4 regions of the Streptomyces sp. NPDC054842 genome follow, and region 3 is predicted to be linked to each of the others. Evidence: riboswitches for the same ligand, from Rfam matches in the RefSeq annotation. Region 3 holds a riboswitch; each other region holds the start of a gene.

Region 1 (7,544 bases), on a different contig from region 3:
GGAGGGCAGGAACTCCGAGATCGGCGCGCCCCCGGAGAGGTTCGGCGCCGTCGCCGAGTCCGGCAGCTGCGGGAGGTCGATGACGTTCAGGCGGAGCAGGCGGCCGGAGGAGGTGACCGCGCCGATCTCGCCACGGGCCGTCGCCGGCACCGAGGAGACGATCACGTCGTGCTTGGTGCGCTTGCCGTCCGCGTCCTCCGCGAAGGGGTCGCCGTTCGCCGTGCGGGCGAGCAGGCCCGTGGAGGACAGCAGGACCCGGCACGGGTCGTCGGCGACCTGGAGGGGGACGGTGGCCGCCGGGGAACCGGCGGACGCCAGCAGCACCGTGCGCCGGTCGGTGCCGAACTTCTTGGCCACGGAGGCCAGTTCGCCGGAGACCAGCTTGCGCAGCTCCGCGTCCGACTCCAGGATGCCGGTCAGTTCGTCGATCTCGCCGTTCAGCCGGTCGCGCTCGGTCTCCAGCTCGATGCGGTCGAACCGGGTGAGCCGGCGCAGCGGCGTGTCCAGGATGTACTGCGTCTGGATGTCGCTGAGCGAGAAGCGCCCGATCAGACGCTCCTTGGCCTGGGCCGAGTTGTCGCTGGAGCGGATCAGCCGGATGACCTCGTCGATGTCGATCAGGGCGATCAGGAGCCCGTCGACGAGGTGCAGCCGGTCGCGCTTCTTGGTGCGCCGGAACTCGCTGCGCCGGCGTACGACGTCGAAGCGGTGGTCCAGGTAGACCTCGAGCAGTTCCTTGAGGCCCAGGGTGAGGGGCTGGCCGTCGACCAGCGCCACGTTGTTGATGCCGAAGGACTCCTCCATCGGCGTCAGCTTGTAGAGCTGTTCGAGGACGGCCTCCGGCACGAAGCCGTTCTTGATCTCGATGACCAGGCGCAGTCCGTGCGAGCGGTCGGTGAGGTCCTTGACGTCGGCGATGCCCTGCAGCTTCTTCGCGCCGACCAGGTCCTTGATCTTGGCGATGACCTTCTCGGGGCCCACGGTGAAGGGCAGTTCGGTGACGACGAGGCCCTTGCGGCGCGGTGTCACGTTCTCCACGGCGACCGTGGCGCGGATCTTGAAGGTGCCGCGGCCCGTCTCGTACGCGTCCCTGATCCCGGAGAGACCGACGATCCGTCCGCCGGTGGGCAGGTCGGGGCCGGGGACGTACTTCATCAGCGTGTCCAGGTCGGCGCCCGGGTGGCGGATCAGGTGGCGGGCGGCCGCGATGACCTCGCCGAGGTTGTGCGGCGGCATGTTCGTCGCCATGCCGACGGCGATGCCGGAGGCGCCGTTGACCAGAAGGTTCGGGTACGCCGCCGGGAGGACGCCGGGCTCCTGCTCCTGCCCGTCGTAGTTCGGGGCGAAGTCGACGGTGTTCTCGTCGATCGACTCCGTCATCAGGGACGTGGCGTCGGCCATCCGGCACTCGGTGTACCGCATGGCGGCGGGCGGGTCGTCGTTGCCCAGGGAGCCGAAGTTGCCGTGGCCGTCGACCAGGGGGAGCCGCATGGAGAAGGGCTGCGCCAGCCGCACCAGGGCGTCGTAGATCGACGCGTCGCCGTGCGGGTGCAGCTTGCCCATGACCTCGCCGACGACGCGGGCGCACTTCACGTAACCGCGGTCGGGGCGCAGGCCCATCTCGTTCATCTGGTAGACGATGCGGCGGTGCACGGGCTTGAGGCCGTCACGTGCGTCCGGCAGGGCGCGCGAGTAGATGACCGAGTACGCGTACTCGAGGAAGGAGCCCTGCATCTCGTCGACGACGTCGATGTCGAGGATCCGCTCCTCGAAGTCGTCGGGCGGCGGGGTCTTCGTGCTGCGGCGGGCCATCGCTGCTGCGGCTCCTTCACCAACATGAACGGGATCTGACGCGCACCATTGTGGACCGCCGCACTGACAACGCCGACCACGACCCGTCCTTAAGGGCCCCGGGCAGGGCCGTGGACCCGCACCCGCCGGGCGCGCGCACCCCGTCCCCAGCAGCACACCCGCCACCTGCCGTGGCCCCCGGTCCACTCCCTCCGGCCACGCCGTCCGACCCTCCGGACCCCCGCACCCCGACCCGCCGGGACCTTCCCGTCCCGCCCCGGACCGCCCCCTCCGTCCCGGCCGGCGTCCGCTCGGGCGGCCGGCCCCTCCGGTTCGCACAACGGTCCGCCCCGGCGCCACGGAAGTCTCGCTGTGGGCGTACGGGGTGCGGGAACTTCGCCAGGCGTCCGCGCGCTTGCATACAGTGGCAGGACCGGCAGGGATTCTGCAGTTTTCCGCGATCGAAGGGACGTACATGCCCATGGGTCACACGGCCACAGCTGAGGCAGGCTCCGGCGGCCTGACAGCGACCGAGCACCGCCTGGCCAACGGCCTGCGCGTGGTGCTCTCCGAGGACCACCTGACCCCGGTCGCGGCGGTGTGCCTCTGGTACGACGTCGGTTCGCGCCACGAGGTCAAGGGCCGTACCGGCCTCGCCCACCTCTTCGAGCACCTGATGTTCCAGGGCTCCGGCCAGGTGAAGGGCAACGGCCACTTCGAGCTCGTCCAGGGCGCGGGCGGCTCGCTGAACGGCACGACGAGCTTCGAGCGCACCAACTACTTCGAGACCATGCCCGCGCACCAGCTGGAGCTCGCCCTCTGGCTGGAGGCCGACCGCATGGGCTCGCTCCTCGCCGCACTCGACGAGGAGTCCATGGAGAACCAGCGGGACGTCGTCAAGAACGAGCGCAGGCAGCGCTACGACAACGTGCCCTACGGCACCGCGTTCGAGAAGCTGACCGCCCTCGCGTACCCGGAGGGTCACCCGTACCACCACACCCCGATCGGGTCGATGGCGGACCTGGACGCGGCCACCCTGGAGGACGCCCGCGCGTTCTTCCGCACCTACTACGCGCCCAACAACGCGGTGCTGTCGGTCGTCGGGGACATTGACCCGGAGCAGACGCTCGTCTGGGTCGAGAAGTACTTCGGTTCCATCGCCGGGCACGACGGCAAGCCCGCCCCGCGCGACGGCTCCCTGCCGGAGGTCATCGGCGAGCAGCTGCGCGAGGTCGTCGAGGAGGAGGTCCCGGCCCGCGCGCTGATGGCCGCCTACCGCCTCCCCGAGGACGGCACGCGCGCGTGCGACGCGGCCGACGTGGCGCTCACCGTCCTCGGCGGCGGCGAGTCGTCCCGGCTCTACAACCGCCTCGTACGCCGGGACCGTACCGCCGTCGCGGCCGGGTTCGGCCTGCTGCGGCTCGCCGGGGCGCCCTCCCTGGGGTGGCTCGACGTGAAGACGTCCGGCGACGTCGAGGTGCCGGTCATCGAGGCGGCCGTGGACGAGGAGCTCGCCCGGTTCGCCGAGGAGGGCCCCACCGCCGAGGAGATGGAGCGCGCCCAGGCCCAGTTGGAGCGCGAGTGGCTGGACCGGCTCAGCACGGTCGCCGGCCGCGCCGACGAACTGTGCCGCTACGCCGTCCTGTTCGGCGACCCGCAGCTGGCCCTGACCGCCGTGCAGCGGGTGCTCGCCGTCACCCCCGAGGAGGTGCAGGAGGTCGCCAAGGCCCGGCTGCGCCCCGACAACCGCGCGGTGCTCGTCTACGAGCCCGTCGCCGCCGAAGAGGCGCAGGCCGCCGAAGCCACCGACGAGGACGAGGAGTCGGCCAAGTGACCGAGCTCGCGACCATGGAGTTCCACCCGCGTCCCCAGGCGGGCGAGGCCAAGCCGTGGGCGTTCCCGGCGCCCGAGCGCGGCACGCTCGACAACGGCCTGACGCTCCTGCACTGCCACCGCCCCGGCCAGCAGGTCGTCGCCGTCGAGGTGTTCGTCGACGCGCCCCTGGAGGCCGAGCCGGCGGGCCTCGACGGTGTCGCCACGATCATGGCCCGCGCCTTCTCCGAGGGCACCGACAAGCACTCCGCCGAGGACTTCGCCGCCGAGCTGGAGCGCTGCGGCGCCACCCTCGACTCGCACGCCGACCACCCGGGCGTACGCCTGTCCCTCGAAGTCCCGGTCTCCCGGCTGGAGAAGGCGCTCGGGCTGCTCGCCGACGCGCTGCGGGCCCCGGCGTTCGCGGACAGCGAGATCGAGCGGCTGGTGCGCAACCGGCTCGACGAGATCCCGCACGAGGCCGCCAACCCGGCCCGCCGTGCCGCCAAGGAGCTCTCCAAGGAGCTGTTCCCGGCCACCTCGCGCATGTCGCGACCGCGGCAGGGCACCGAGGCGACGGTCCAGAAGATCGACGCGGCGGCCGTCCGCGCCTTCTACGAGAAGCACGTCCGCCCCGCCACCGGCACCGCCGTGATCGTCGGCGACCTCACCGGCGTCGACCTGGACGCGCTGCTCGCGGACACGCTCGGCGCCTGGACGGGCTCGTCGGCCGAGCCGCGCCCGGTGCCGCCGGTGACCGCCGACGACCGGGGCCGGGTGGTCGTCGTCGACCGCCCGGGTGCCGTGCAGACGCAGCTGCTCATCGGCCGCGTCGGAGCCGACCGGCACGACCGGGTGTGGCCCGCCCAGGTGCTCGGCACCTACTGCCTCGGCGGCACGCTCACCTCGCGCCTGGACCGCGTCCTGCGCGAGGAGAAGGGCTACACCTACGGAGTGCGGGCGTTCGGCCAGGTGCTGCGCTCGGCCCCGGACGGCTCGGGCGCCGCGATGCTCGCCATCAGCGGCTCCGTCGACACGCCCAACACGGGTCCCGCCCTGGACGACCTCTGGAAGGTCCTGCGCACGCTCGCCGCGGAGGGTCTGACGGACGCGGAGCGCGATGTGGCCGTGCAGAACCTGGTGGGGGTCGCCCCGCTCAAGTTCGAGACGGCGGCGGCGGTCGCGAGCACGCTCGCGGACCAGGTCGAGCAGCACCTCCCGGACGACTACCAGGCGACCCTCTACCAGCAGCTCGCCGCGACGGGCACGGTGGAGGCCACCGCCGCGGTCGTGAACGCCTTCCCGGTGGACCGGCTGGTGACGGTCCTGGTGGGCGACGCCGCGCAGATCGCGGAGCCCGTCAAGGCGCTCGGCATCGGTGAAGTCACCGTCGTGCGGGCCGAGTAGAGCCCCGCGGAGAGTCGTACCCGCCCGGCAGAGCGGTGCGGAGAACGGGCCCCGGTGACCGAAAGGTCGCCGGGGTCCTCGCGTTTGACCGCCGCCGTCCGGGGTTTCGCGCGCGCTTACCCCGGCTTCGTCCTCAATATGTCCGTATTGCTAGGCGGTTGCCCTTCTGCCCTGTGGCATGCGCTACAAAAACCGCGATCCGTTTGTCGATCGAAAGACGGCCCCCTTAGCGTCGATCCGGCTGTTCGTCAGGCAGTGCGCCGCGTCCGCGGCACCGGACAGTCATCGCCGAGTCCCCGTACGGCGCGAGCCAGGGGAGCCGGGGACCCATCGCAGTCCCTGGGGTGAATCGGGCGTCCTTCCCCGCGGAGGAGGCCCGTAGGAGACCTTCCTGCTCCGAACCCGTCAGCTAACCCGGTAGGCGAGAGGGAAGGAAAGGACCAGCCCCTTCATGGCGTTCACCCGTGCCACCGGGAAGCATCGTCGTCCGAGCCGGATCACGCGGACCACCAAGAGTGCGGCCGGCGTGGCGGCGCTCACCACCACCGGTGTCATCGGAACCCTGGCCGCCCCCGCGTTCGCCGCGGACACCGCCGTCCAGCAGACCGGACTCACCCAGGCCATCACGATCGGCGACACGGTCGCCGAGCAGATCGACGCGCAGGCCGCCGCCCAGCAGCACGCCGCCGAAGAGGCAGCGGCGCTGAAGAAGGCCGAGGAGGCCGCGCGGCAGCGGGCGCTGGCCGAGGTCAAGGAGGAGCGCGCGGCCAAGGCGCGCGCCGCCCGCGCCGCCGAGCGCAAGCGCCTCAACACCTTCGTCTCGCCGATCTCCGGCTCCTACGTCTCCACCGGCTACAAGACCGGCGGCACCCTCTGGTCCTCCGGCAGCCACACCGGCGTCGACTTCCACGCCGCGTCCGGCACCGTGGTCCACGCCGTCGGCGCGGGCACCGTCGTCACGACCGGCTGGGGCGGCGCCTACGGCAACCAGGTCGTCATCAAGATGCACGACGGCACGTACACCATGTACGGCCACCTGTCGTCGATCAGCGTCACCGAGGGGCAGACGGTCACCCCGGGACAGCAGATAGCCCTCTCCGGGTCGACCGGCAACACCACCGGGCCCCACCTCCACTTCGAGGCCCGTACGACGGCCGAGTACGGCTCGGACATCGACCCCGTCTCGTACCTGCGCTCGCACGGCGTCAGCCTCTGACACCGGTACGACTTCAGCAGGCCCCGGCTCGTCGAGCCGGGGCCTTCGTCGTTTCGAACGGCCGTCTGTCCAAAAAATATCCCTGGATTCCGGTCCGCCGTCGGAAATTGACTCCCGCTGCAATAGAGTCACTGAACGGACGTCAATCGACGGCGTTTCGCGAGGATTAAGGCGGAGGTCCGCTCATGCGCATTCCGGCGCACTCGGTATGCACGGCGATCCGTGACGACATCGTCGCGGGTGTCTACGAGCGCGGCGGCCGGCTCACGGAGGAACTGCTCGCCCGCCGCTACGGCGTCTCGCGCGTCCCGGTGCGCGAGGCGCTGCGCACCCTGGAGGCCGAGGGTTTCGTCGTCACGCGGCGGCACGCGGGCGCGTGCGTGGCGGAGCCCACCGAGCAGGAGGCGGCCGACCTCCTGGAGATGCGGATGCTGCTGGAGCCGCTGGGTGCCGCGCGGGCCGCGCAGCGCCGCACCGAGGCCCACCTCAAGGTGCTGCGGGGGCTGGTCAGGCTGGGGCAGGAGCGGGCCAGGAGGGGCCACAGCGAGGATCTGCGGTCCCTGGGGAGCTGGTTCCACGAGACGCTCGCGCAGGCGTCCGGGAGCCCCGCGCTCACGTCGACGCTCGCCCAGCTGCGGCACAAGATCGCCTGGATGTACGCGGTGGACGCCCCGGCCAGCCCCGCGGAGTCCTGGGCGGAGCACGGCGGCATCGTGGACGCCGTCGCCCGCGGGGACAGCGAGCGGGCCCGCGCGATCACCGCGCTGCACACCGAGCGTGCCGGCTCCTCGCACCGCTTCCGCGCGCACGGCCGGGGCGACCTCGCGGACCGTGTGAGGACTTCGCAACATCCCGTAAACACGTCGGGCCTGCGGCATTAACAGAAGCGCCGTATACAAAGAGGGATATGCGGCGGGGAAGTAATTCCGCTGCCTTCTTTTCCGTGCGCCGCCAATTCACGGGGGCGCCTTTTCCGCATGCTCCGGACGTCGGGTTCGGGCCGTGCGCGGAAAAGGCCGGGGGCGGTGTACGGAAAAGGCCCGGACGGGAGTGGGGGACTTCCGGCGGGTGCACGGAAAGCAGCGAAGCCGCGTCGGCCCGGTCCGGGCCGACGCGGCTTCGCCGCACGCGGGTGTCCGCGGGGTCAGACGGTCTCGGGAAGCTCGTCGAGACCCTCGGAGACCAGCTTGGCCAGACGGTCGAGCGCGGCGTCCGCACCCTCGGCGCCGGAGGCGAGGACGATCTCCTCGCCGCCGTGGGCGCCCAGGCCGAGGACCGCGAGCATCGACGCGGCGTTGACGGGGTCGCCGTCCGCCTT
Region 2 (7,544 bases), on a different contig from region 3:
CGTCCGCAGGTCCTCCATCAGCGTGTTGAACCGCTTGACGGCGTTCGTCGAGCGGGCCGCCATGCCGTACGCCTCGTCGACGCGGCGCAGCGCCTGCGGGAAGCTGATCTTCTCCCGCTGGGCGAGGGCGTCGATCATGGCCTCCGCCCGGTCGCCGATGCCGCGCTTGGGCACGTTCATGATGCGGCGCAGCGGGACGGAGTCCTCCGGGTTCGACAGCACGCGCAGGTACGCGAGGACGTCCCGGACCTCCTTGCGCTCGTAGAAGCGGACGCCGCCGACGACCTTGTACGGCAGGCCGACGCGGATGAAGACCTCTTCGAAGACACGGGACTGGGCGTTCGTACGGTAGAAGACGGCGACGTCTCCCGCCTTGGCGTCGCCCGCGTCGGTGAGACGGTCTATCTCGTCGGCGACGAACTGGGCCTCGTCGTGCTCCGTGTCGGCGACGTAGCCGGTGATCCGGGCGCCGGCGCCGGCGTTGGTCCACAGGTTCTTCGGGCGGCGGCTCTCGTTCCGCTCGATGACGGCGTTCGCGGCGCTGAGGATCGTCTGCGTGGAGCGGTAGTTCTGCTCCAGGAGGATCGTCGTCGCGTCCGGGTAGTCCTCCTCGAACTGGAGGATGTTGCGGATCGTCGCGCCGCGGAAGGCGTAGATCGACTGGTCGGCGTCACCGACGACGCACAGCTCCGCGGGCCCGAGGTCGCCCTCGGCGGGCGGGACGTCCACGGGGTGCCCGGCGGTGCCGACGAGCTCGCGGACCAGGGCGTACTGGGCGTGGTTGGTGTCCTGGTACTCGTCGACCAGCACGTGCCGGAAGCGGCGGTGGTAGTGCTCGGCGACGTCGGGGAAGGCGCGCAGCAGGTTGACCGTGGTCATGATCAGGTCGTCGAAGTCGAGGGCGTTGGCCTCGCGCAGCCGCGACTGGTACATGGCGTAGGCCTGGGCGAGGGTCTTCTCGAAGCCGTCGGTGGCCTGGGCGGCGAAGTCCTCCTCGTCGATCAGCTCGTTCTTCAGGTTGCTGATCTTGGCGCTGAAGGACTTCGGCGGGAAGCGCTTCGGGTCGAGGTCCAGGTCGCGGCAGACCAGGGCCATGAGGCGCTTGGAGTCGGCGGCGTCGTAGATCGAGAACGACGAGGTGAAGCCGAGCCTCTTCGACTCGCGGCGCAGGATGCGGACGCAGGCGCTGTGGAAGGTCATCACCCACATCGCGTTGGCCCGCGGGCCGACGAGCTGCTCGACCCGCTCCTTCATCTCGCCCGCGGCCTTGTTCGTGAAGGTGATCGCGAGGATCTGGCCGGGGTGCACATGGCGCTCGCCCAGCAGGTACGCGATGCGGTGGGTGAGCACGCGGGTCTTGCCCGATCCGGCGCCGGCCACGATGAGCAGCGGGGAGCCGGCGTGCACCACGGCCGCCCGCTGGTTCTCGTTCAGCCCGTCCAGCAGCGCCGCCGGGTCCACCGCGGGGCGCGCGGCGCCGTCGCGGTAGTACGCGTCCCTGCTCGGGGGCACGTCGAAGCGGCCGCCGAACAGGTCGTCCGGGAGGTGCTCCGGCGTCCCGTCCTCGGGCGGCGGCGGGGGCTCTTCCTCGTGGGCCCCGGAGGGCTTGAGGTCCGCCAGGAAGCTGTCGTCAAAGAGGCTGCTCATCGCCTTCCGAGTCTAGGCCGCCCCACTGACACCCCGCGGCCACCTCGAGAACTCCGCCGCATTCCGGGACCGGCCCGCCGGTCACCGCCGCCCCGCCGCCCGCGCAGGCCGCCCGGCGCGGTACGGCGGCCGTTTCCCTTACCGGGCCCGCCGCTTCGCCCCGGCGGGAAGACGTGCCGCCCCGTCCGGCACGGGACCCGCCGCCGGGCCGCTCTCGCCGTCCGGATCCGCCCCGTCACCTCGGGTGACGGCCGGACGAGACGCACACCACGCCCGCCGACGCGGGAGAACATGTCCGGACAATCGACCGAAAACGATCGACGGCGGCCCGGCAACCCGGTGCCCGCGAAAAAGGTCACGAAAACGTATCGGGCATATCGCACATCAACCTTCACAGGAGCCACACGCGTTGGCTAGCGTGCCGGTCAGGCCGCCCGACCCAACCGGCGAACGTCGCCGGGCCGCGCGGCCTCCGCCGAATCCGGCGCGCCCTCGCGGCAGCCGGAGCCGGGGACCCACCGACCTTGGGGTGAATCGGTCCGGCCGCCTTGTCGGGCGCGGACCGTAGGGCAAACCTTCCGAACCACCCGCCCGAACCCGACAGCTAACTCGGTAGGCGGATCGTGGAAGGAGTCGCCTCTCTTGGCGTCGCATCGCAAATGGCGTCCTGCGGGAACGCGCGTAGCGGGTGTCCGGGCCCCGGGTCTCGCCACGGCGGCCCTCACGTCCGTGGCCCTGCTCTCGCAGACGGCGAACGCCGCGCCCTCGGCCGAACCCAGGCCGAGCCTCGAGGAAGTCCAGAAGAAGGTGGACGACCTCTACCACCAGGCCGAGACGGCCACCCAGAAGTACAACGCGGCCAAGGAGAAGAGCTCCCAGCAGCGCCGGCGCGTCGACACCCTGCTGGACGACGTCGCCCAGCGCACCGAGAAGCTGAACACCGCGCGCGAGGAACTGGGTTCGTACGCCGCCGCCCAGTACCGCACCGGGGCCGCCGCCCCCGACACCGCGACCCTCCTGCTGGCGGACGACCCGCAGGACTACTTCGACCAGACCCAGCTGATGAGCCGCCTCACCAGCCGCCAGAAGGTGGCGGTGGACGACTACGTCACCGAGCAGGCCGCGACGGCGAAGAAGCGGGCGGAGGCCTCCGAGAGCCTGGAGAAGCTGACCACCTCGCAGCGGACGCTCAAGTCGACCAAGGCCGAGGTGCAGCGCAAGCTCGCCGACGCCCGCGGACTGCTCTCCGAGCTCACCGCCGAGGAGAAGGCGCGGCTCGCGGCGATCGAGGAGAAGAAGCGCGAGGAGGCCGAGCGCAAGGCCGAGGAACTGGCCAGGCAGCAGGCGGCCGCGCAGGAGCAGCAGGAGCAGGAGCAGGCCGCCCAGCAGGACCAGGGCGCCTCGGACGGCGGCTCGGGCACCACGACCCAGGACCCGGCGTACGCCACCAAGGCCGACAAGGCCATCGCCTTCGCGCGGGCCCAGATCGGCAAGCCGTACGTGTGGGGCGCGACGGGCCCGGACTCCTACGACTGCTCCGGTCTCACCCAGGCCGCCTGGAAGTCCGCGGGCGTCTCCCTGCCGCGCACCACCTGGGACCAGGTCGAGGCGGGCACCACGGTCCCGCTCTCCGACATCAAGCCCGGTGACCTGGTCTTCTTCTACGACGACATCAGCCACGTCGGTCTCTACATCGGCAACGGCATGATGATCCACGCGCCGAAGCCGGGCGCGTACGTCCGCGAGGAGTCCATCTACTACGACGGCGAGTCGTCGATCCACAGCGTGGTGCGCCCCGCGTAGGGGACCTGCCTGGCGTACGGGACCCGCCCGGCGCCGGGATGTGCCCCGCGTAGTTGGACATGCCCTGCGCGGGGGACGTGTCCCGCGCAGGGGACGCGCCCGGCGTCGGGGGCGGGACCCGTGCCGGCACCCGCCGCGGTCTTGCGGTCCGTCCGGTGCGGCCTTCGGTTCGCACCGGACGCCCGGCCGTCAGTCCCGCTGGTGCGACGGGGTACGCCTGGCGCGGACCGGCGACGACCGGGGGCGTGCCACCGGCGCGACGGCGCCGAGACCCTGATCCCGGTCCTGTCCTCGGCCCGGTCGTCCCGAACGCCCCGGGCGTCGGACGGGAGGTCGGAGCGCAGAGGTCACGTCAGAGGTCGGACGTCAGGTCCAGAGCACCGCGATGAAGATGTTCGCCGTGGTCAGCAGGCCGACCGCGGCGAAGGCGCCCTTGTCGACCTTCTCCTCGTCGCGCTTCACGTAGACGAGCCCGAGGATCACGATCAGCAGGGCGAGCTTCACGCCGAGCTTGATGTTGTCGAGCGCGTTGTCGTCGGCCTGGTTGAGACCGACCAGCACGACTCCGGTGACCAGCATGGTGAGCGCGCCGTGCAGCATCGCGGGGACGAACCGGGCGGTGCCTTGGCCCATCGCCTTCACCTGGGTGAGGAAGCCGCCGAGGAGCGCGGCGATGCCGATGATGTGCAGGCCGACGAAGAGATGGATGAGTACGTCCATGCGCCGGAGCCTAATCGGGGCTCCGAGAGCCGCCGTTCACCGCCCCTCCCTCCGGCTGCGGCGGCCGCGCCTACCGGTCCACCGGCCCTCGGTGCCTGGGAGCCCGCCGTCCCTCCGGTCCCGCCGGTCGCAGTGCTCACCCCCGCCTCGGCGGCCTCGCGCCACCTCACGCGACCGCCCAGTGGTCTCATAGCACCAGCGCCTCCGGCCCCGTCGGAGAACCCGCTCATCGGTCAGCACTCAGCGTCAAGGTGACGGCCACGGGCCCGGAGCGCGGTCACATCCGGTCACCCGGCGGACCTCTCGCGCCACTTCCGCACATGGCGTCACCGGCCGCTCACGCTCAGGTTTAGCGTCCTCCCCCAGGTGACCGGCTCTCCACCGCCGCCCGGGCCAGGGGCGGCAACCGGTCGCTTCCGCCGAAAGGTCCGGCGGCGGCCCGCTCCCCCTGTGCGGGCCGTCGCCGGACGCGTCACCGTGCCCCGCCGGGCGGCCGTGCGGAACGAGTCTTCGCGAAAGGATGTGTGCCCTCGTGGCATCGCACCGCAAGCCCAGACCACGCTCGCTCGGCGGCCAGACGGCCCGCACCGCCGCCACCCTCGCCCTCGCGGGCGCGGCGACGGCCACCGCCTTCGAGGGGACGGGGTACGCCGAACCACAGCTCTCCCCGGCCCAGGTCGAGGCCAAGGTCGACAAGCTGTACCAGGAGGCGGAGGTCGCCACCGAGAGGTACAACGGGGCGAAGGAGAAGGCCGACAAGGGGGAACGGCGGCTCAGGACGCTGCGCGACGAGGCCGCCCGCAGGACCGACCGCCTCAACTCGGCCCGCGACGCGCTGGGTTCGATCGCCACGGCGCAGTACCGCAGCGGCGGCCTCGACCCCGCCGTGCAGCTCGCGCTGTCCGACGACCCCGACCGCTACCTCGACGGAGCCGCCTTCGCCGAGCGCGCCGGAAGCCGGCAGGTCTCAGCCGTGGCCCGCGTACGCAAGCAACTGCGTGAGATCGAACAGCTGCGGGGCGCCGCCCGCGTCGAGCTGACCTCCCTCACGTCCCGGCAGGCCGAGCTCAAGCGGCAGAAGAAGGCGATCAACGCGAAGCTCGCCGAGGCACGCCGGCTGCTCTCCCGGCTCACGGACGAGCAGCGCGCGCGGCTCTCCGCGGACGGCGGCACCGGGCACGCCTCGCGGGCCGGCGCACGCGAGACGGCGGCGGCCCTCCCCTCCGGCACCGCCGCCACACCGGCCAAGGCGCCCAACTCCCGGGCGGCGGAGGCGGTCGCGTACGCCTATCAGAAGCTCGGCAGCCCCTACGTGTGGGGCGCCACCGGTCCCAACGCCTTCGACTGCTCGGGCCTCACCCAGGCCGCGTACCGCGCCGCCGGGGTGTCACTGCCGCGCACGACGTACGCCCAGATCGGGGCCGGCCGGCGGGTCTCCCGCGCCGAACTCCAGCCGGGGGACCTGGTCTTCTTCTACTCGGGAATCAGCCATGTGGGCATCTACGTCGGAGGCGGCCGGATGATCCACGCCCCCAACCCCTCGGCGCCGGTACGCCTGGCCCCGATCGACGAGATGCCGTTTGCTGGGGCTACGCGGGTGGTGTGAGGACCCCGTACGGCAGGTGGAGGATTCCAGCCGGACGCGGGTACGCGCTGATGGCATGGCCACGTTCGCGCGGTAGCGTCGACCGAAGTCGCGCACCGTCCGTCGTGGTCCAGCGGCATCGCCGCCCGTAGCCGTCCGAGAGGTCCCGATGTCCCACTCGCTCCTGCCGCTTCCGCCGCCGTGGCAGCGGCGGACCTGGCCGGACCGGTCGGCCCTGCTGGCCGACCGGGGGCGGGCCCTGGAGGAGTTGCGGGCGCGAAGCCTCGGGGTGCACCGGGTGCTGCTGCTGTGGCTGTTGTCGCTCGCGGCGATCATCGGGTGGGCCCTGCTGGTGCTGCCGCTCCAGCAGTTCGAGCAGGGTGATCCGACCGGCGCGGTGCTGGGGCCGATCTTCGCGATCCTCGGTCTCGCCTCGCTCGCCCCGTCCGTCGTCGCGGTCGCCGCGGCCGTCCGCCGTGACCGCCAGATCGAGCAACTCCTCGACGCCTGGCTGGTGCTGGACAGCCATCCGCCGACGGACGCCCGCCTGCGCTCCCCCGGCCTCAGCCTCTTCTGGCTGCTCTCGTCCACCGTCATGTGCGCGATCGGCCTGTGGGCCTCGCTCGCGGCGGTCTCGGGCGCCGCGCCGGGCCGCGACGCGCACAGCGACGTCGTCCTGGGCCTGGGCATCGGCCTGATCCTGTGGCTGACCGGCCTGCTCGGCATCGCGAAGGCCGTACGCCACTACCGGTGGGCGCTGCGGGCCCTGGGACCCGCGCCGGCCGCGACGCCCCGCTGAGACCGCTCACTCCGCCGGCTCCGACGACCGACGGCTTCCTGCCGCCCCCCGGCCCACTGCACCCCCGCGCTTCTCCCGGGCGCGGGGTCCCGGCGCGCGGATGAGGATCCCCGACTGCGGAGGCGGGATTCCCCGATGCGGGCGCGGGTTCCCCAAGTGCGGGGCGGGAGGCCCGAGCGCGGACGCGGGAGACCCGAAGCCGGCCGGGAAAGCTCAAATGGGTCGCGGACGACCCAAGGCCCGGACCGGAAAGCCCAAGTGGGGCGCGGTACCCCCGAAGCCCGCCCGGAGAGCCCGAGTGGGGCGCCGTAGACCGCAAGCCCCGCCCGGGAGGACCGAGTGGGCGCGAGGGCCCGAGTGGGGCGCGGGACGCCCGAGTACGGGCGCCGAAGCTCCCGCCCGCTCACACCAGCCGGCGTGCCGTCGCCCAGCGGGTCAGCTCGTGCCGGTTCGACAGCTGGAGCTTCCTCAGCACCGCCGAGACGTGCGACTCGACCGTCTTGACGGAGATGAACAACTGCTTGGCGATCTCCTTGTACGCGTACCCGCGGGCGATGAGGCGCAGGACCTCGCGCTCGCGCTGGGTGAGGCGGTCGAGGTCCTCGTCGACCGGCGGGGCGTCGGTCGAGGCGAAGGCGTCCAGGACGAACCCGGCCAGGCGGGGCGAGAAGACCGCGTCGCCGTCCTGGACCCGGAAGACGGAGTCCACCAGGTCGGTGCCGGTGATCGTCTTGGTGACGTAGCCCCGGGCGCCGCAGCGGATCACGCCGATCACGTCCTCCGCGGCGTCCGACACCGACAGCGCCAGGAAGCGCACCGGCTGCTCGGGGTCGGCCATCAACGGCGCGCAGCGGCGCAGTACTTCGACACCGCCGCCGCCCGGCAGGTGGACGTCGAGGAGCACGACCTCGGGCCGGGTGGCCGTGATGACCGTGACCGCCTGGTCGACGTCGGCGGCCTCGCCGACCACCTCCACGCCGGTCCGCCCGG
Region 3 (7,544 bases):
CGGGTACTCGCGCCGCAGCGATCCGGTGGAGCACGCCGAGGAGGCCGCGCTCGCCCTGACCGACCCGGCGGACCCGCGCCTGGCCGGCGCCACCGTCTACAGCAGCCTGGAGCCCTGCGCCCGCCGCGCGTCCCGGCCCGCGCCCTGCGCCCGGCTGATCCTGGACGCCGGGGTGCGGCGCGTGGTCACCGCCTGGCGGGAGCCGGACACGTTCGTCGCGGGTGCCGACGGCAGCGGGGTCCTGGCGGCGGGCGGCGCCGACGTCGTCGTCCTGCCGGAGTACGAGGAGGAGGCCGAGGCGCCCAACCGGCACCTGCTGCCGCCCGCCGGAACCGCCCGGGCGTGACCGCGGCCCGCTCGCGGTGACCGGGGGCGCCTGCCGGACGGGCTAAGCCGTCCTGCGGGCGGGCCGCCGACGGGTCAGGCTGCGAGGAGGCGATGCGGCGGACCCGGAGGTCGAGGCGATGCGTTCAGTGGGGCGGCGGTGGACGGCGGTGCTGCTCGCACCGCTGCTGGTGGGCTTGCTGGCGTCCTGCGGGACGTCCTCGCACGCGCGCTCGGCGGTGCGGGCACGCCCCGAGGACGGCGCGTTCGAGCACCCCGGAGTGCTGGTCAGCAGGGAGCAGCTGGACAGCGTGCGGCGGCATGTGGACCAGGGCGAGCAGCCGTGGGTGAGCGCCTTCCTTGGCATGCGGGACAGCCGGTACGGGTCGTACAAGTGGCGGGCCAGGCCGTACCCGACCGTGGCGTGCCCGCCCGACACCCGGGCCGGGCGCGGCTGCGTCGAGGAGCGCGAGGACGCCATCGCGGCGTACACCCAGGCCCTGCTGTGGAGTGTCACCGGCCGGCCCGAGCACGCGGCCAAGGCGATCGAGATCATGGACGCCTGGTCGGGCCGGGTGCGGCGGCACACCGAGGCCAACGCCGGGCTCCAGACCGCCTGGGCGGGGTCCACCTGGGCCCGCGCCGGGGAGATCGTTCGGCACACCGGGGCCCATTGGCCGGCGGCGGGCGTCGAGCGGTTCCGGCGCATGCTGCGGACCGTGTATCTGCCCGAAGTCACCCAGGAGGTCCCCGACTTCAACGGCAACTGGGACCTCGTCATGACCGACGCCGCCATCGGGATCGCCGTCTTCCTCGACGACCACCGGGCCTTCGACGCCGCGCTCCGGCGGTTCCGGCAGCGCGTCCCCGCCTACTTCTACCTGCACCGGGACGGCCGACTGCCGATGGCCCCGGCCGGCGGCACGGTGAACACCCCGCAGAAGATGACGACGTACTGGTTCGGTCAGAAGCGGTACACGGACGGGGTCGCGCAGGAGACCTGCCGCAACTTCAAGCACGTGGGGTACGCGCTCGCCGCCACCGCCCACATCGCCGAGACCGCCTGGCACCAGGGCGTCGACCTGTACCGCGAGGTCGAGGACCGGCTGCGGGCCGCGCTCTCCTTCCACGCCCGCTACCAGCTGGGCGAGACCGCGCCCCGCTGGCTGTGCGGCGGCAGGGTCGACCGCGACATGGGGCCCGACATGGAGGTCGCGCTCAACCACCTGGAGGGCCGCCTCGACGTCCGCGTCCCGGCCGCCCGCAGGCTCGTCGAGCGGACCCGGCCCGCCGGAACGGACGACCTGTTCGTGTCGTGGGAGACCCTGACCCACGCCGGCAACCCGGCCGCCTGATCCCCGGCAGCGGCCGAAATCCCAGGTCGCGGGGGTGGCCGGGACCGGGTGTGCGCCCGCGCCCCCGCCGATGGCGTACACTGGTCTCAACGACGCGGGGTGGAGCAGCTCGGTAGCTCGCTGGGCTCATAACCCAGAGGTCGCAGGTTCAAATCCTGTCCCCGCTACTGAAGGCCCAGGGCCGGAACTCGGATCATCGAGTTCCGGCCCTGAGTCGTTTCCCGGTCCGGGCCCGGTGGCGCTCCCGCCGGTGTCATCCGGTCGGTCCACACCGGTCGCCGCCCGTCCCCGCCGCGGGAAACCTGGACGGGTGGGGCAGCGAGGTGGCGCGCGAGGGCCGGAGGCCGGCGGGGCCGGCGGCCGGTTCCCCGACGCCGACCACCGGTCCGCGCCGGACCCCGGCGGCCCCGTGCCTGACGGCGGCCCCGTGCCCGACGGCGGCCCCGTGCCCGACGGCGACCCCGTGCCCGACGGCGGCCCCCTGCCCGGCGCCGCCACCCTGGACGGCGGCCCGGACCGGCGGCCCCTCCCCGAACGGCGCGAGCGGGCCGGGGGACGGCTGCCCGGCGATCCGGTGCCCGACCCGGGACTGGGCGACCCGTCACCGCCCGGCCCCGGGGAGCCCGTTGCCCGCCGGATCTCGTACGCGCGCGCCGCCGTCCGCGTACTGCCCGCGCTGCTGATCACCGCCGGGATCCTCTACGACTACCTCACCCCGTCGCAGTTCACGGCGGCCCCCTTCTTCACCGCCGCGCCCCTGGTCGCCGCTCCGCTGTTCTCGCTGCGCGGCACGGTCCTCACCGGCCTCGCCGCGGTCGCCGCCGTCCTCGCCGTGCACATCGACCTCGGGATCGTCGCGCACGTGGACGCGGTCACCGAGCTGGTCACCGTGGCGACCGTCACCGTCCTGGCCGTGCTCATCAACATGCTCGTCCGCCGCACCGACCGGCGGCTCGCCTCCGCCCGGGAGATCGCCGAGGCCGCCCAGCGCGCCGTGGTGCCGCGGCCGGAGGAGCAGATCGGCGGGCTGCGGGTGGCGGCGCGCTACGAGGCGGCGCAGGCCGACGCGTTCATCGGCGGCGACCTGTACGCGGTGCAGGACTCCCCGTACGGGGTGCGGCTGGTCGTCGGGGACGTGCGGGGCAAGGGGATGGGCGCGGTGACGGCGGTCGCGGTCGTCATCGGGGCGTTCCGTGAGGCGGCCGAGCACGAGTCGACGCTGGAGGCGGTCGCCCAGCGTCTGGAGCGGGCGCTGGCGCGCGAGGGCACGCGGCGCGACGGGCTGGACGCCTTCGAGGGGTTCACCACGGCCGTCCTCGCGGAGATCCCGCACGGGGACGGCCTCGTGCGCGTCGTGAACCGCGGCCATCCCCCGCCGCTGCTCCTGCACGCGGACGGCACGCTGCGCACGCTCCAGGCGCTGGAGTCCGCGCTGCCCCTCGGGATGGGCGAACTGGGCACCTGGCCCGACCGCGCCGCCGTGGTGCCGTTCCCGGGCGGGGCCACGCTGCTCTGCTACACCGACGGGCTGTCGGAGGCGCGCGACCCGGAGGGCCGGTTCTACGATCCGGCGGCCCGTCTCGCCGGACGGGCCTTCCGCGACCCGGAGGCGCTGCTCGACACGCTCATCGAGGACGTGCACCGGCACACGGGCGACGGGACGACGGACGATCTGGCGCTGCTGGCCGTACGGCGGCCATGAGCCACCGACGCGTCTTCGCGCGCCCTCGCGCGGCGCGGTCACCGCCGGTGATCGGACAACGCCACTCTGCATAACAACTGACGAACCGTCAGCGAAAAAGAGGTTTAGCTCGCAGGGTCAACTCGCCCGGTTTTCACCGCCCGTGACCCGTAAGTCCGTGGCGAAGACGTTAATGATCAGTCGGAACAGCTTGGAATACGGGACCCGAGTCTATTAACGTTCGATAACGCAGCGCGGTCGTCCCAGCCGTCACAAGAGATGGCTCCGTGCGCACGCGCCGAACTCCGCAAGGGAACCGGGGAACCACCAACTTGGGGTGAATCGAGCGTCTTCCGCGGTGCAGTGCGCCCTGGTTGACGCGCGTAGGAGACCTTCCTGCTCCGAACCCGTCAGCTAACCCGGTAGGCGAGAAGGAAGGAAAGGAGCGCGCCCACGTGGCGTCCAACCGGCCTGCCCAGTCAACCTCGTTCGCGCCGAGTGACCAGCAGAGCAACACCTTCGGCTACGGCCGCGGCACCGACGAGGGCCCCTGGGAGGAGTGGAATCCCACCGAGGATTCCGTCCGTCCCGTCCGTGGCCGGCACCGCGTCTCCAAGCAGCGCGGCGGAGGACTCGCCCGCAGCTCCACCGTCCTCGGCGTCGGCGTCATCGCCGCCGTCGGCGCGGGCGGCATGGCCACCGCGCAGAGCGGCAAGCCGCCGGTCTCCATCTCGATGCCCGACCTGTCGTCGGTCGCCGATTCGGCCAAGAGCCTGATATCGGACGACGCCGACTCCGGCGCGCCGGAGGGCTCCGCCACCCCGCTGACCAGTGCGGGACTGACCACCTCGGACGCCGCGCAGGGCGCCGACGCGGGCGAGGCCCTGCGCGCCCGCATCATGCAGCAGGCCGAGTCGCAGCAGGACCAGGTCGACCTCAAGGCCGCCGAGGCGGCGCAGGCGGCCGCGGTCAAGAAGGCCGCCGAGGAAGCAGCCAAGACCCAGGACGAGGCCGAGGCCAAGGCCGCCGCCGCCAAGAAGAAGGCGGAGCAGGAGGCCAAGGAGAAGGCCGAGGCGGAGCGCCTCGCCGAACTCGCCAAGAGCTACGCACTGCCGACCTCGTCGTACACGCTCACGTCGCGCTTCATGGACTCGGGCTCCATGTGGTCCTCCGGCTACCACACCGGCCTCGACTTCGCGGCGCCCACCGGCACGCTGATCAAGGCCGTGCACACCGGCACCATCACCGAGGCGGGCTGGGCCGGTTCGTACGGCTACCGCACCATCCTCACCCTGGAGGACGGCACCGAGGTCTGGCTGTGCCACCAGTCGTCCATCAGCGTCAGCGTGGGCCAGAAGGTCGCCACCGGTGACGTCATCGGACGGGTGGGCGCGACGGGCAACGTGACCGGGCCGCACCTGCACATGGAGGTCCACCCGGGCGGCGCCGCCACCGGCATCGACCCGATGGCCTGGCTGCAGAGCAAGGGCCTCAACCCGTAGGTCCCCGTCCGGCCGGGCGCGCGGAATAGGCGGCACCGCCCGCGGTGTTGGGGTCGTCCATGACTTCCCTCCGCAAGCTCGGCCCGTCGGACCTAGAGGTCTTCCCGCTCGCCCTCGGCGGCAACGTCTTCGGCTGGACCGCCGACGAGGCGCAGTCCTTCGCCGTTCTGGACGCCTACGCGGCGGCCGGCGGCAACTTCGTGGACACCGCGGACACCTACTCCTCGTGGGCGCCCGGCAACCAGGGCGGCGAGTCGGAGACCGTCATCGGCAGGTGGTTCGCCGCGCGCGGCAACCGCTCCGACGTCGTTCTCGCGACCAAGGCCGGCGCCCATCCGGCGTACAAGGGGCTGGCGCCCGACACCCTCAGGGCCGCCGCCGACGCCTCGCTGCGCCGGCTGGGCACCGACTACATCGACCTCTACTACACGCACTACGACGACCCCTCGGTCCCCGTCGAGGACATCATCGGCACGCTCGACGAGCTGGTGCGGGCCGGCAAGGTGCGCGCCGTCGGTGCCTCCAACATCTCGCCCGAGCGGCTCCAGGAGTCGCTGGAGTTCTCCGACCGCGAGGGCCTGGTCCGCTACATCGCCCTCCAGCCCCACTACAACCTCGTCTCGCGGCGGACCTACGAGGGCCCGCTGGAGGAGATCGCCTCCCGCTCCGGCCTCGCCGCCGTCCCGTACTACGCCCTGGCCTCCGGCTTCCTCACCGGCAAGTACCGCCCGGGTACGACGGTCGACTCGGCGCGGGCCGCCGGCGCGGGCAAGCACCTGGAGACCGAGCGCGGGAAGCGGGTGCTGGCCGCGCTCGACGAGATCGCCGGGTCCCGGGGCGTCCCGCACGCCACGGTCGCCCTGGCCTGGCTCGCCGGCCGGCCGACGGTGGCGGCGCCGCTCGCCTCCGCGCGGACGGTCGAGCAGCTCCCGGCGCTCCTCGGCCTGGCCGACCTGACCCTGACGGACGCGGAGGTCGCCAGGCTGACGCAGGCGTCCGCCTAGGCCGTACCCCGCTGCGGGCCCGCCGGCTCCGCTCCCGGTCTCGCTACGAGCGGTACGGGTTGTACGAGGGGTAGGGGTCGTGTCCGGGGTGGGGCGCCGGGTACGACGCCGCGGGGCCGGCGTACGGGTGGACGGGCGGCGGCGCGTACAGCGGCGGCCAGGGCGGTACGACCGCGGGTGCCGACGCCCGGGCCGCGTACGCGAGGGAGGGCCGGGCGACCTCCCGGCGCCGCCACAGCTCGTGCAGCAGCTCCCTCTCCCGTACGACGAAGTCGGCGCCCGCGCGGCCACGGCGCCCGCGGTGCCGCAGGAACGCCAGCGAGGTCGCGTAGGCCTCGTACTGGGCGACCGAGCGGGCGGCGGCCTTGCCGAAGTGGTGGGCGGCGTAGTCGCGGGCCAGCCGACGGGCCCGCATGGACCCCAGGACGAACGGCTCGGGCGCCGTCAGCCAGCCCGCGACGGCGTAGGCGGGCAGTTCCGCGCGGACCGTGCGCAGTTCCCGCTGGCGGGTCCGGATCACCAGCCAGGTGAGCAGGCCGAACGCGGGGACCATGAAGGCCGCGTAGACCGCGAAGAAGCCGTACTCGCCGAAGGACGACGAGCCGTTCCACATGGCGTGCATGCCCATGGCCAGGATCAGTCCGGACAGCGGCAGCAGCACCCGGCGCAGCCGCCGGCGCTCCGCGGAGAGCGCGGCGACGCCGAAGCCGATGCCGGTGAGGACGGTGAACAGCGGGTGCGCGAACGGGGACATCACCACGCGCACGAAGAAGGTCGCCGCGGTCACGGAGGCCAGGCCCCGGTCGCCGTTGAGCTGGTCGGTGCCGAAGGCGTTGCCGAGGTAGAGGATGTTCTCGGTGAAGGCGAAGCCGGTGGCGGTCACCCCGGCTATGACGACGCCGTCGACGATCCCGGTGAAGTCCCGTCTGCGGAAGAGGAACACCAGCAGCACGGCGGCGGCCTTCGCGGATTCCTCCACGACGGGCGCTATGACGGTGGCGCCGAGGGTGTCGGCGCCGGCCGGGTCCGCGGTCGCGGTCGCTATCCACCGGGTCGCGAAACTGTTGGCGACGATCGCTATCAGCGCCGCCGCGCAGGCGCCCCAGGCGAAGGCGAAGAGCAGGTTCCGCCAGGGGCCCGGTTCGACGCGGTCCAGCCAGCGGAACGCGGCCAGCAGGAGCGGGACGGGCAGCACGGCGAGCCCGAGGCCCACCAGGAAGCCCTGGGTGCCGGTCTGCCGGCGGACCAGCGCCAGGATGACGAGCCCGGACAGCGCGAGCAGGGTGATCAGGGCGCCGTAACGCACCCATCTGTGCTGCCACCAGTGCGCATGCCGCAGCGCACCGTCGGCCGAGCCGGTGGGGTACGTCGGGTACGGAGGAAAGGTGGCCACGGCATCGACCCTAACGAGGGAGGGGCGCTGTCCGCGACGGCACCCGGGTGGGGCCGTGCGGTGCGTCAGTCGCCGGTGGGGGGTTGCTCGGCTTGTTCTTCTCGGCGTTCGTCCCGGTTCCCGGACCGGTGTCCGGGCGGGCCGTCCTGCCGGTGTCCGGCCCGCTTCTCCGCGCGGCGGAACAGCAGGTCGTGCACCACATGGCCCTTGTCCAGTCCCTGGCCCTCGAAACGGGTCAGCGGACGGAAGCCGGGGCGTGGCGCGTAACCGCCGTCCGGCTGGGTG
Region 4 (7,544 bases), on a different contig from region 3:
CTCGGGCTCGGCGCCGACGGACCACGAGCACGAGCCAGTGCCATGACGAGACCCACGGTGAGCGGTCCTCGCTGACGGACCACGACGACGAGTCCACGGTGAGCGGCCCTAGCCGACGGATCACGACGAGGGCACCGGTCAGCGGCGCATGGTCGGGCGCCGGGCGTCCGCCGCTGGTCAGAAGAGGGGCAGCTGGCCGGGGAAGTCCGGTACGACGTAGCCGTCGAGCGCCGGCTGGGCCGTCCCGAGTTCGGCCTGCCTGCGCGACCCGGGACATGAGACCAGCTCACCGCTCCCCCGGGCCCCGGCCGGGTCGTGGCGCGCGAACCGTCCCGCGACGACGGCGATCTCGCGACGGCACTCGGGACACTTCCTGCGACGGGACGACATGGGGTCCAGTGTGCCCGGCGCCCGACACGTTCCGGGCGGCCCGATGGGGACGCCGCCGTTTCTCCGCTCATCCCGGTGACACCTGACGGCATCGCCCTGCACACGCCCCCGAGCCCGTGGGCGTGTGCATCCGCGAAACGAGAGGGGACCGCAACTGCTGAGCACGCGGAAGGAGCAGCAAGGCCGTTCTGCTGACGATGCGTGGAAGGCGTCGACATCCGTGCATGATGATCATCCCGCCGCTGGTCGTTCCGCAGCGCGTCACGGCCCAGGACTGGGCGCGTATCCCGAGGAGAGTGGCCAATGGGCCGTAGCAGCGCAGTGCCCGCCGGCCTGCTCGTCCTGCTGCTGACCGCAGGCTGCTCGGGAACCGGCAAGGGCGACGGAGCCGAGCCCGCCCCGCACGGTGCTCAATCAAGCACCGAGTCGAGCAGCGGTTCCGAGACTGACGACCGCCCGAGCGGGACGCCGTCCGCATTCGAACTGCCTGCCGGCGCGAAGGTTCTCGTACCTACGACCCAGGGAACCGGCGACGCCGACCTGCCGGCTTTCAAGCCGGAGACAGACGTCTACACCGTCTACGCGACCTGCACCGGCGGAGGCTCGATGAGCATCGCCCACCGCGATGCCCCGCAGGAGGACGCCACCAGGATTCGCTGCGGCGGGCCGGAAACCATCGGCCAGGTGTACACGGACTCGGTCACCGAGAAGCTGTCCGTCCAGACAAAAGGCGCCGTGAACTGGACGCTGGCCGTGGTGTCGGGCAAGTACGACGTGTAAGCGGGCGCGGGCAGCGGCCCTACAGTCGTGAAAACGAAGAGACCCCCTGGGGCCAGGTGAACAACCTGACCCGAGGGGGTCTGCCTTCATGTGGCGGCGCCAGGATTCGAACCTGGGAAGGCTGAGCCGGCAGATTTACAGAGGGCTCGCCCAACGCTGCCTGATCAGGCCTTTCGTTCTGCGTCACGTCGTTCGGGGGACGCACGGGGGAATCCCCCGTCGCCTCAAGTCGCACAACCGAGCAGCACGGCGGCCTGACCCAGCGAGGTCCGCCCTGCGCATTCTTCGTCCACCACGGCCTTTCACCAGCGCGAACTTCGACCAGTGAGACTGCGCCTCTGAACTGGAAGTCCGCGAGTCAGAGGTATGAAAAAGAGACTCCGGCTTGTGTGCCAGAGTCTCTCCACGCGTCTGCTTGTGTCTCTCACACGGGATCGCCGTGTGGTTGCCCTAGCCGCTCCTGATGGATGCCGGGGGACTAGGTAGAGCCACGGTTGTCCTGAGCGATCAGGACTGGTTGCGGACGTACTTGATGATCATGATGAGGAATCCGGGTAGCGCGAATGCCGCCCCAACTCCCATGACGACGGCCCCGAAGTACGGCAGGTGCCCCATCGTCCGTGCTGTGATTCCGGCGCCCATCCCGGCGATCATCCCCACCAAAAGGATGATCACGGCTTCGAACTTTCGGATCTTCCCATCATTCTCGTTGCTGGCACCGGGGTTGCCGGTACCTGAACCATGCGTGCTTCCATGCGCCGCACTCATCGCAACCTGATCCTTCGTCAGCTGCCTGTGAAGGATGACCTGTCGGATTCGGGCTGGCGAAGTAGCCCGGCCGCTGCTGCGGCTTCACCCCAAGGCCCACCCGGAAAGCTGCTCCGGCGGACCGTCACGCTGGGTCCCCCACTCCTGCCGTCTCCATGTGTGATCGACAGAGCATCAGGGCAGCGGCAGGACTCGGCATCCACCCCGACGGCCGCACCGTTACTGAGGTGGGGGCTTGTCGTTAGCCTGGATCTTGACTCACAAGCGAGCGAAAATCCCAACGGAAATCGCTATCTGTGGGCTTACTCACGCGGCTCTCGTTGAACGCAATAATCATACTAATTCTGGTCGTGTAAACGGATGCTGACGGTCCATGAGTTGGCTTCGTAGGTAACAGCACGTGGATGCGCGTAGAACCTCGCTCGACGGTGCCCTAGCCGCCCTCAACGCGCTTCACCGTGGGGCAGACGTGTACGGCTTCCGGGGCAAAGGTGGCGCGTTGCGTGCACTGGGGGCGCGCATGCGGGCAGACGCGCCCTTGCGCCACGCAAGTTACCTACCAGTTTAGTCCCGCTGGTCAGAAGAGCATTCATCGAAAAGTCTGAAATGAGGGTCCAACGGGATTACCCGTGGGCATCCGCGGCGTATGTAGCTTGCAGTTATCGCGATCATCGTTGCCTCGCTCAGTTCCACAGGCTCCGCAGCTTGCATGGCCGCCTAATGGTCGAACCTTCGAAACGTGTGGCCTCAATGCAAGCAGCTCTCGCTCGGGCTATCAGTGGTTTGCCTCGGCGCTGGCCCCGACAAGTTCTCGGTTTCGCTGGCGGAGTCTGGCGCTTCTGCGTTTACAAGTGGAATGGATCGTGCCTGTTTGTCAGTGGTGGATGCGATGATGGAGGTAGTTGATTGAGAGGAGGAGATAACCATCAGCACACCAGTACGCAAGCCGGCGAAGAAGTTGAAGGCGGGTGACCACCTGAAGTTGTGGAACGGCAAGACAGCAGAAATTCTGTCCATCGAACCAGGAATCAACCAGAATGGCACCAAGTGCCTTATCCTGCGCCTGTACAAGGCGGGAACAATGGTCGTAAAGACCGGACGTATCATGACGATGCACTATCAGACGCAAGGCAAGTAACTCGACTGTGGGTTCGGGCGGGGTGGGCACCCTTTAGGGGCGCCTCCCCCGTTCACCAGCGTGTCCTGGCGCGCGGTCATGGCGGTCGCTGTCCCGCCCGCAGGACAGCGAGGACTGCGGTTGGCAGATTTCAAGACCGTCCCTCGGGCGGTGTCCCAAGTGATCAGTACGAACCCAGGCATGATGTCGTTTAAGCCCTTACACGAGGCCGCCCACCCCTGGTAGGAGCCGGCCGCGAGGACTCTCAGCAGCCTCAGCTATCGTCCGGGCCATTAATTGGGGAGACGGACCAGTAATTTCTCCCGCCCGTCCCGCCACTGGAGGACGTCTGGGGGGAGCAGGGGCGATCCCACCATGCGGATGTTGGCCCCCCGGGCCGAGAACGCCCGTAGCGTTAGCGAGCCCTGGGCGCCTGGGTAGCATTTTGCAGTGGACTGGATATCACCAGTAAGCACTCTGGCGGGAGCCGTGGTTGGCGTGGGGGCGGCGTTGATCGCCGAGCGTCTCCGCTGGCGCCGCGACCAGCAACGGGAGGCTGTGCAGACGCGCAGGGCTGTGTACTCGGAGTTTCTGATGGCGCTGAGCCGCGGACACTCCGACATGCGAAGTATCGTTCTGCGGCCCGACCCTCCGTCCGGCGACGTGCTCTATGGCGAGCTTCATCAAGCCCTCGACGGCGCTGGTATCTGGCGCCTCAGGCAGTGTCTGTCACTCACTGCCTCAGCTGAGATCATTCAACTGGCCGAGGCCGCGTGTGATGCCCTGGCCTCGATGCGTGACCGGCTCATAGAGGAACCGACCATCCGGGGTGAGCCCTACCGGGTCTGTCGCGCGGAGCTCTGGCGGGAGAACGCGCATGTGCGAGAAGCCATGCGGCGAGACCTTGGGATGGATGGCCCTGAAGACCCCGAGGTGGGCCAGTACCGCCTCTCGGACATTCGCAGATCCTCGGGAGGCAGTTGACCGGCATCGGGCGGGCGGCAGCCACTTCTCGCTTCGCCGCCAGCCCACGACGGTTTTCAAGAGCGTCGCGCTTGCAGCGCGCCCAGCTGACTGACCTGTGCGGGAACGTCCACGACGTCATCTCCATTGGGCTCTGGCCCACGCATGGCCCACAGCCTGCCGAGGCAGCCATCACGCCCCAAACCCTGCATGGCTCCGCTCGCGGTGGTAGACGGCCATCCGCTTGCCGGGCCGCGGTTGGACCACCACGATGTTGAACGACCGCTGCTGGCCATAACTTCTATGCAAGAACTGCTGGTTCAACACTTTACTGACTTACCTCAACTGCTGCCTTCACCAGCGCGGCTACGTGCTTTCGGGCAGGCTCGCTTCTGTGTCCGCCAGCCTCGATAGCAGCAGGAAGCCAACTAGCTCCTTTAGAGACTCCGAGGTAGGGAGTGAAGCGCTCTAGCTCACCCACTCTCACCGCAACGATCCCCATATTATCAAGCCTTCTGAGCAAATTCTGCGCCACCTTAGGGTCTGCTTTGAAAGCCAATTCTCCGTATTCTTTCAAAGCAGACCAAGGGTTCCCTTTACTCCTCAACTGCGTCATGAACTCATGTCGCACTGTCGCCGTAAATACTTCATTTTGACGTGAGGAGAAGACGCCATTAAGTGCGGACAAAACATTCGAAATATGCAAAGCCTCTCGCGGCTGCCGGAATTCTGCAGTGGCTTTTTCGTAGTCATCTTTCAATGAGCCCCAATCACCTCCCATAGCCTCGACTAGGATTCGGATTTTCCCCCTGTCATTGAGGATATCGAGATCCGGGCTCGCGACAACCGGGACTTTCACAGACCGTAGAACTTTAGCCAGGCGCGGAAGGCCGTCTTTCCCCCCACAAGGCACGAACAAAATATCACCAGGGAGCGCAGGCAGTTCATTCTTCGGTGCGTATTCCTCTAGGGCAGATGAATAGAATCGACAGTCCCTCTCCGCCTCAGCCAACACGACAGCCTTATGAAAGAGCCCATCCAATACATTAGAATACCTAAGAACCGGGTCATCCCAAATTCCCTTCAACTCCCTAACGTTTAGCTGATGAGCCTCTGTTCCGCCTTCGACGGGTCGTTCGAGTCGAACGATTGAGACGTCTACCTCTGACTGAAGAAGGCCAGACAGGAGATTGCGATCATGCGTGGCAAGAATTACTTGGATCTTTTTCGACCTCGCCTGCTCTCCGAGGATTCGCCCCAGCGCCATAGCCTGCGGTGGGTGCAAGAATGCTTCCGGCTCATCGATAAAGACAACAGGGTAGGCCGAAGTGAGCAGGGGCAGGAGGAGCCCGATAAGGCTCTTCATGCCGTCCCCTTGGTCCATCAAGTTCGGCAGCCCTGAAAGGGCATCCCGATATCCAATATCGATTTTATCAATTGCTGGCGCCGGGAGTCCAGTCTCGCCAACTCGCAGATTTACCTGTTTACTGAGTCGATCAAGCGTCAGAGTCTGGCCGAATACCTCAAGGCTGATCTCGCAGAGTTCAGCCAAGAGATCTTCTTTATCTTGCAGAACGTGCATAGGTGACGTTGCCGGGGCATCGAACATGTCGCGCATCTCTACGGGATTGACACCGGCAATTCTCTGCCAAGCGTCTCCATAAAAAACGAGAAGGTCATACAACTCCTGAATGCCAAGGTCGGACATTTGCGTTGTGTAGCGCCAGTCGACTACGCCAGCGTGGACCTCAGCTACGCCTGGGCGAACGAAAAAATCTTGGCCGTTTCTAATTACCTTTCGCGAGTGCTTATGTAGCCACGCCCGGAGGTCTTCGGCACTTCCCTGCGTTGCAATATCAATGCCGTCTACAATGAAAGACGTACCATGTTGTTTCGCATTCTTTCTGCCGTGCTTGATATGGTTGATGATCTCGCGAATAAGTGTCGATTTTCCGGAATTATTGGACCCGACAATGGCAGTCACCCCAGCTTCAGAGAGGGTGATTGAGGAGCCTCCAGATAGCTTTACAGATGGAACATGGATTGAAAAATTGGATGCGTTACCCGTCTCGTCAATCGGTTCCATCCGGTCCTTCTTCCTAGTTTGGCCGCCTCAGAAAACTGAAGACTTTCCAAGCTGACCCCCCGTGATCCATGAACTGCCGCACGGGCCATCAGCCCTTGCCGACGGTCATCTGCTCAGGCAACGCTACACAGCGGAACCCGGTGTCGTCGTCATGCATCGTCTCGTTGGCGTCGTTGGCAACGGCGGGAGCTCCCCGGAACAGTGGACTGGTGAATGCGCTGCCGCGGAGTTCGTACCGCCCGCGGGTGGTCGGCGTTGCAAGCCACTCCCATACGTTGCCCACCATGTCGTAGACGCCGTACGGCGAAACGCCGCTGTGGTACCGAGAAACGGACGTCGTGGCCTCCACACCGGTCTCCCGAACGTTGCACTTTGCAGCGGTCTTCTGGTCCCCCCAAGGGAACGTTCGGCCAGAAGTTCCGCGCGCCGCTTTCTCCCACTGCTCGGCTGCCGGCAGCGACTTCCCTGCCCAATTCGCGTACGCGCTCGCGTCCCGCCACGTCACGTGCACGACAGGGTGGTCGTACAGCTCACGGGGGCATCGGCCGTTTCCCCAGTGCTCAGGTACCGGATACCGGGTAGCCGCGCAGAACCTGGCGTAATCGGCGTTGGTGGTCGGGAAGGTGTCGATGTGGAAGTCATCCACCCACACCGGATCGTCATCCTCCCCTGACAGGAAGATTCCTTCCGGGATATGTGCCATGAGCTTTCCGTCCCCGGGATGCTTGACGTACTCGCCGCTGCTCGTCTGATCCTCGCCCGACTCGATGATGGCTCGGGTGGGGATGTCATCCGCCGCGAGAATGCCAACAAAACGGCCCTGGGCATCCTGATCGGCCTTGGCAAGCAAGGTGTCAAGAGCCGCTTGATTTACCATGCGCAAGGCGGCTTGCTCGCCGCCTGCCTCCCACCGGGAGACGATGCGATCGGACACCCCGAGCTTTTCGGCGAACTCCATGAGACTCATACGTACGGCTTCACGCAGTGCCTTAACTTCACGTCCGGTCCATTTCGTAACGAGTGGCATGGGCTACCTCTGTCGTGAATCGCGCCCCTGGCAAGGGCGGCGTGCACGCGTTTACAGGCGGTCGCCAGGGATTCCGGCGTACCCCTCACGCAGTGCGGCGAGCACGGGGTGGTCCTGTGAGAACTGCACGTCATCAAGAGCGCTCAACGAGCGCACGCCAATCGTGGTGTTCGTGGCAAAGGCCGCCGCCATGTTCGGGACGTCGGCAAGCTGTACTGGGGCCGTGACCTGCTTGGGAGCGTCAAGGCTCTGGAGCAGAAGCATCGTCGTGCCGGGTAGAACGGGCGCGTCCGGCCAAATGACCGTGCCGTCCTGGTCGACGAATCCGAGATTCCAAGTGCCGCCCTCGGAGACGCGGCCATCCGGTTCAACGAACACCGCGTCGTCGAATCCTGCGAGCTGAGCCTCACGGC

What was found. Region 3 has a riboswitch for cyclic di-AMP ahead of ACWGIS_RS07405 (M23 family metallopeptidase). Riboswitches for the same ligand answer to the same signal wherever they lie in the genome.
Region 1: another riboswitch for cyclic di-AMP. It lies ahead of ACWGIS_RS19335 (M23 family metallopeptidase); the one in region 3 lies ahead of ACWGIS_RS07405 (M23 family metallopeptidase).
Region 2: another riboswitch for cyclic di-AMP. It lies ahead of ACWGIS_RS03540 (NlpC/P60 family protein); the one in region 3 lies ahead of ACWGIS_RS07405 (M23 family metallopeptidase).
Region 4: another riboswitch for cyclic di-AMP. It lies ahead of ACWGIS_RS04200 (hypothetical protein); the one in region 3 lies ahead of ACWGIS_RS07405 (M23 family metallopeptidase).

What each region holds. Positions count from the first base shown of each region.
Region 1 is NZ_JBSGZN010000023.1:7,807-15,350, reverse strand. Features, by position in the region: gene ACWGIS_RS19350 (DNA gyrase/topoisomerase IV subunit A) at 1-1,812, opposite strand, end outside; gene ACWGIS_RS19345 (M16 family metallopeptidase) at 2,267-3,625, shown strand; gene ACWGIS_RS19340 (M16 family metallopeptidase) at 3,622-5,010, shown strand; cyclic di-AMP (ydaO/yuaA leader) riboswitch at 5,287-5,449, shown strand; gene ACWGIS_RS19335 (M23 family metallopeptidase) at 5,462-6,226, shown strand; gene ACWGIS_RS19330 (GntR family transcriptional regulator) at 6,412-7,107, shown strand; gene ACWGIS_RS19325 (HPr family phosphocarrier protein) at 7,371-7,544, opposite strand, start outside.
Region 2 is NZ_JBSGZN010000003.1:104,241-111,784, forward strand. Features, by position in the region: gene pcrA (DNA helicase PcrA) at 1-1,647, opposite strand, end outside; cyclic di-AMP (ydaO/yuaA leader) riboswitch at 2,111-2,282, shown strand; gene ACWGIS_RS03540 (NlpC/P60 family protein) at 2,290-3,450, shown strand; gene ACWGIS_RS03545 (hypothetical protein) at 3,817-4,170, opposite strand; gene ACWGIS_RS03550 (NlpC/P60 family protein) at 4,703-5,776, shown strand; gene ACWGIS_RS03555 (hypothetical protein) at 5,925-6,554, shown strand; gene ACWGIS_RS03560 (LuxR C-terminal-related transcriptional regulator) at 6,958-7,544, opposite strand, start outside.
Region 3 is NZ_JBSGZN010000006.1:204,344-211,887, forward strand. Features, by position in the region: gene ACWGIS_RS07385 (dihydrofolate reductase family protein) at 1-346, shown strand, start outside; gene ACWGIS_RS07390 (alginate lyase family protein) at 465-1,679, shown strand; tRNA gene ACWGIS_RS07395 (tRNA-Met) at 1,773-1,846, shown strand; gene ACWGIS_RS07400 (PP2C family protein-serine/threonine phosphatase) at 1,990-3,381, shown strand; cyclic di-AMP (ydaO/yuaA leader) riboswitch at 3,647-3,804, shown strand; gene ACWGIS_RS07405 (M23 family metallopeptidase) at 3,816-4,862, shown strand; gene ACWGIS_RS07410 (aldo/keto reductase) at 4,922-5,866, shown strand; gene ACWGIS_RS07415 (PrsW family intramembrane metalloprotease) at 5,910-7,259, opposite strand; gene trmB (tRNA (guanosine(46)-N7)-methyltransferase TrmB) at 7,325-7,544, opposite strand, start outside.
Region 4 is NZ_JBSGZN010000003.1:238,267-245,810, forward strand. Features, by position in the region: gene ACWGIS_RS04190 (hypothetical protein) at 178-390, opposite strand; gene ACWGIS_RS04195 (hypothetical protein) at 694-1,170, shown strand; gene ACWGIS_RS04200 (hypothetical protein) at 1,678-1,938, opposite strand; cyclic di-AMP (ydaO/yuaA leader) riboswitch at 1,946-2,117, opposite strand; gene ACWGIS_RS04205 (hypothetical protein) at 3,506-4,039, shown strand; gene ACWGIS_RS04210 (ATP-dependent nuclease) at 4,347-6,104, opposite strand; gene ACWGIS_RS04215 (SUMF1/EgtB/PvdO family nonheme iron enzyme) at 6,193-7,131, opposite strand; gene ACWGIS_RS04220 (aminotransferase class IV family protein) at 7,183-7,544, opposite strand, start outside.